DNA from 2 places in the Devosia sp. LjRoot3 genome. Region 2 is predicted to be linked to the other one. Evidence: predicted binding sites of a transcription regulator. Region 2 holds the regulator's gene; the other holds the start of a gene.
What was found. The regulator HrcA, encoded in region 2, represses chaperone genes, less so after heat shock. The targets are predictions, from matches to a motif close to GTTAGCACTCNCNNNNNGNGAGTGCTAAC.

Region 1 (2,394 bases), on a different contig from region 2:
TTGGGCAGGAATTTTGTCGGGGGCGGACATGGGACGCTATCCGGGCCGGACGACCGGCCTATTTGGACTGGGTTTTTTCCAGCTTCTCTTTGGCGATCCGCGCCGTGGCGAAGGCCTTGTGCTCGGGGCCCACGGCGCTGCCGGTCTTTACGACCTTGCCGTCGGCATCATGGATTTCCCAGTGCCAGTTGGCATTGGGACCGCTGCCGCCCTTGAGGCGCAGCTTGATCTGGTAGGAAGATTGTTCGCTCATGTCTCGCCTTATGCAGCACCTGTGCCGCGGAAGAAAGCGGAAAGTGGGGCGGAAATGGCGTCCCGTTGCCCTTATCCGCCCCCACGTCAGTCTCGATGCTAACAGTCTGCTAACACCTAGACATCCGAAACACTGACTTTGACGCGCTTGCCACCAAAGGTGATGAGGTCGCGGATCGGCCCATAGGCGCCGTCGGCATAGGGATAATACCAGGCCTCGTCGGGCCCGTCGGCGGTCAGGGTCTTGATCGTATAGTAATGTGCCTCGCCCTTTCCCGGCTCCTTGCGCCGCGTTTCCGAGAGCTCCAGAATCCCGGGATGCACAGCATCGAGCGGCACGAAAATCTGTGGTTTCCGGCCCGGCTCCTCCAAGCGCAAAGCCTTGAGCGTGCTGGCGATTTCGCCATCGTCGAAAAAGATATGCACCCGTCCGGCAATCGGGCTCACAATGGAAGTCGTCTCGTCGGCGGCCACAGCAGCCTCCTTTGCATGAGGTTCATCTGACGGTGTTAACGCATGAGCAAAATCTCCGTTCACCCAACCTTGACTCTCTCGCCGCCGCATCCCTATATCCGGGCACCCTGCTAGCACTCAGCCACTTCGAGTGCTAACAGGCCCGAAATTGCATTCAGAAATGATGCCAAGAGGAAAAAATCATGGGCTTCCGTCCCCTGCATGACCGCGTGGTCGTCCGTCGCGTCGACAGTGAAGAAAAGACCAAGGGCGGGATCATCATCCCCGATACCGCCAAGGAAAAGCCCTCCGAGGGCATCATCGTTTCCGTTGGCCCCGGCGCCCGCGACGAGAATGGCAAGATCAATGCCCTCGACGTCAAGGCCGGTGATCGCGTGCTCTTCGGCAAGTGGAGCGGCACCGAGGTGAAGCTCAACGGCGAAGACCTGATCATCATGAAGGAAAGCGACATCATGGGTATCGTCGAAGCCTAATAGCTTCGCTTCCCCAGTCGTTTAACCCATTCTAAGGAGCGCCTCACATGGCCGCTAAAGAAGTAAAGTTCTCGACCGACGCCCGCGAAAAGATGCTGCGCGGCGTCAATATCCTCGCCAATGCGGTGAAGGTTACCCTCGGCCCCAAGGGTCGTAACGTCGTTATCGAAAAGTCCTTCGGCGCTCCGCGCATCACCAAGGACGGCGTCTCAGTTGCCAAGGAAATCGAACTCGAAGACAAGTTCGAAAACCTCGGCGCACAGCTGCTGCGCTCGGTCGCTTCCAAGACCAACGACATTGCCGGTGACGGCACCACCACTGCGACCGTTCTGGGCCAGGCCATCGTCGTCGAAGGCGTCAAGGCCGTCGCGGCCGGCTTCAACCCGATGGATCTGAAGCGCGGTATCGACCTCGCCGTTGCCGAAGTTGTCGGCTCGCTCAAGGCTTCGGCCAAGAAGATCACCTCTACCTCGGAAATCTCTCAGGTCGGTACGATCTCTGCCAATGGCGAAACTGCCATCGGCGAAATGATCTCCGAAGCCATGCAGAAGGTCGGCAACGAGGGTGTCATCACCGTCGAAGAAGCCAAGACCGCCGAGACCGAACTCGATGTCGTTGAAGGCATGCAGTTCGACCGTGGCTACCTCTCGCCCTATTTCGTCACCAATGCTGAAAAGATGACCGCCGTCCTCGAGGACCCGATCATCCTGCTGCACGAAAAGAAGCTCTCGAACCTGCAGGCCATCCTGCCGATCCTCGAAGCCGTCGTTCAGTCGCAGCGCCCGCTGCTGATCATTGCTGAAGACATCGAAGGCGAAGCTCTCGCCACCCTCGTCGTCAACCGCCTCCGCGGTGGCCTCAAGGTTGCTGCCGTCAAGGCCCCGGGCTTTGGCGACCGCCGCAAGGCCATGCTTGAAGACATCGCCATCCTGACCGGTGGCCAGGTGATCTCCGAAGATCTCGGCATCAAGCTCGAGAACGTGACGCTCGACATGCTCGGCACTGCCAAGCGCGTTGAAATCACCAAGGAAAACACCACGATCGTCGACGGCGCCGGTTCGGCCGACGACATCCAGGGCCGCGTTGGCCAGATCAAGGCACAGATCGAGGAAACCACCTCGGACTACGACCGCGAGAAGCTGCAGGAACGTCTTGCCAAGCTCGCCGGTGGCGTTGCCGTGATCAAGGTCGGTGG
Region 2 (2,394 bases):
AGCGGCCGATGAGGCGCTGGATTTCTTGCGTGCGGCCGGACTGCTTGCCGGCAGTGGCTTCACGGCGCGTGCGAGTGCCGGTGGCGCGGGGCAGCATGCCATATTCGGCCGTGACCCAGCCCTGGCCCTTGCCGCGCAGCCAGCCGGGCAGGCTGGTTTCGACCGAAGCCGTGCAGAGCACCTTGGTATTGCCGAAAGCGATGAGGCAGGAGCCTTCGGCTTTCATGGCGACGTTGCGCTCGATGGTGACAGCCCGCATTGCATCAGGGGCGCGTCCGGAAGGCCGCATGCTTTGGTCTCGTTTTGCTATTTACCGCCTCTTAACCTTCCTAGCCTCGCGGAACAAGCGCTGCACCGCTTACCGCCCTTGCACTGAACGCTTAAATGAGGGAGCAAGGTTAAAGCCGGTAATTCATTTAAAACACCATGGTTCATCCGCACGACGAATTTCTGAGCGTTCTCAATTCGCGCAGCCAGGAAATTTTCAGGCGGCTGGTGGAGCGCTATCTCGATACCGGCCTGCCGGTGGGATCGCGCGATCTTTCGCGGCTGTTGCAGACCGAGCTTTCGCCCGCTTCGGTGCGCAATGTGATGGCGGATCTTGAGGATCTGGGGCTGATTGCGGCGCCGCATACTTCGGCCGGGCGCCAGCCGACGCAGCAGGGGCTGCGGTTTTTCGTCGATTCCATGCTCGAAGTCGGCGCGGTCAATGAAAGCGAGAAGCGCAGCATTGCCCAGCACATTGAGGGGCATGCGGGACGGCGGCAGGTGGAAGACCTGCTTACGGAAGCCAGTTCGCTGCTTTCTGGGCTGAGCCAGGGGGCGGGACTGGTGATTGCCACCAAGGCCGACATGGTGATGCGGCATGTGGAATTTGTGCGGCTCGACAGTTCGCGCGCCATGGCGATTCTGGTCGGCGACGATGGACAGGTGGAGAACCGCATTCTGGAACTGCCGCCGGGTTTTACGGCCGCGGCGCTGAGCCAGGCGAGCAATTATTTAGCGCACTATGTTGTGGGGCGGACGCTTTCCGAGGCGCGAAAGGCGCTGGACGAGCGGCGGGTGGAGCAGCGGGCGGAGCTCGATGAGCTGACGCAAAAGCTCGTCGACGATGGGATTGCGACGCTGGTGCAGGATTCTCCGGCCACCGCACCACGAGTGATCGTGCGGGGGCGGGCGAACCTTCTCAATGACGCCATGGCGAGCGATGAGCTCGAGCGCATGCGGCAGCTTTTCGATGAGCTCGAGAGCAAGGAAGGGTTGCTGGAACTGCTGGGCGATGCCGAGAAAGCGCAGGGGGTGCGCATTTTCATCGGCTCGGAAAACAAGCTGTTTTCGCTCTCGGGGTCTTCGGTGATTCTCTCGCCCTATAAGGATGCCAATGACAAGGTGGTGGGCGTGTTGGGCGTGATCGGGCCGACGCGGCTCAACTATGCGCGGATCGTGCCGGTGGTGGATTATACCGCCAATGTGCTGACACGACTGATGGCGAGAAAACGCTGAACTATTGAAATACGCTCCGTATTGGCCGATATGCGGGGACGAAACTTTAACTACCGAGGCCATGGAAACATGATGAGCGACGAGAACGCCGCCCAGGGCGAAACGCCGGAGACCGAAATCCCGGCCACCGAAACGCCGGAGGTCGATCCCGTCGAGGCCCTGCTTGCAGAAAATGCCGAGCTGAAGGACCGCGTGCTGCGCACGCATGCCGAGATGGAAAACCTGCGCAAGCGCACCGAGCGCGACGTGGCTGACACGCGCAGCTACGCCATTGCCGGCTTTGCCCGCGACATGCTGAGCGCTACCGATGCGCTGAGCCGCGCGCTGCTGGTGATCCCCGAGGAAACGCGGGTAACCGCGGAAGGCACGCTGAAAAGCCTGATCGAAGGGCTGGAGCTGGCCGAGCGCGAAATGCAGCGGCTGCTCGGAAAACATGGCGTGAAGCCGATCGAGGCGGCGGGCCAGAAATTTGACCCCAACAAGCATCAGGCGATGTTTGAAGTGCCGAACCCCAATGTGCCTGAGGGCACGGTAGTGCAGGTGGTGCAGGAAGGCTTTGCCATTGGCGAGCGCATCTTGCGGCCGGCCATGGTGGGCGTCGCCAAGGGTGGCGGGGCTGCGGCTCCGGCCGAGGGCGTGGACAAGAACGTCTGATTTTTGGGTTTTTGGATTTTGGAAAGGGCGCTGCGAGGCGCCCTTTTTGTTTGGAGATGGGGGAGGCCCCCTTCTACTAGCCCAGAATCTCTCGGCTCATGATGCGTTCGACGCCGGCTTCCTTCAAATCGGCCCAGGCCTTCTCCAAAGAACCATTCGCATTGATGGCGCGGGTGGCGTCTTCGATGACCGTGACATCAAATCCGCCGGCGGCGCCGTCGAGGGCGGTCCAGGCGA

Region 1: the regulator HrcA is predicted to act here: its motif matches at 836-864, upstream of ACSQ2A_RS01070 (co-chaperone GroES).

Annotation. Positions count from the first base shown of each region.
Region 1 covers NZ_CAXUPK020000001.1:218,633-221,026, reverse strand. The annotation lists gene ACSQ2A_RS01085 (DMT family transporter) at 1-30, opposite strand, end outside; gene ACSQ2A_RS01080 (hypothetical protein) at 59-253, opposite strand; gene ACSQ2A_RS01075 (DUF427 domain-containing protein) at 370-726, opposite strand; gene ACSQ2A_RS01070 (co-chaperone GroES) at 909-1,199, shown strand; gene groL (chaperonin GroEL) at 1,247-2,394, shown strand, end outside.
Region 2 covers NZ_CAXUPK020000004.1:179,736-182,129, forward strand. The annotation lists gene rph (ribonuclease PH) at 1-289, opposite strand, end outside; gene hrcA (heat-inducible transcriptional repressor HrcA) at 427-1,503, shown strand; gene grpE (nucleotide exchange factor GrpE) at 1,573-2,157, shown strand; gene pncA (bifunctional nicotinamidase/pyrazinamidase) at 2,234-2,394, opposite strand, start outside.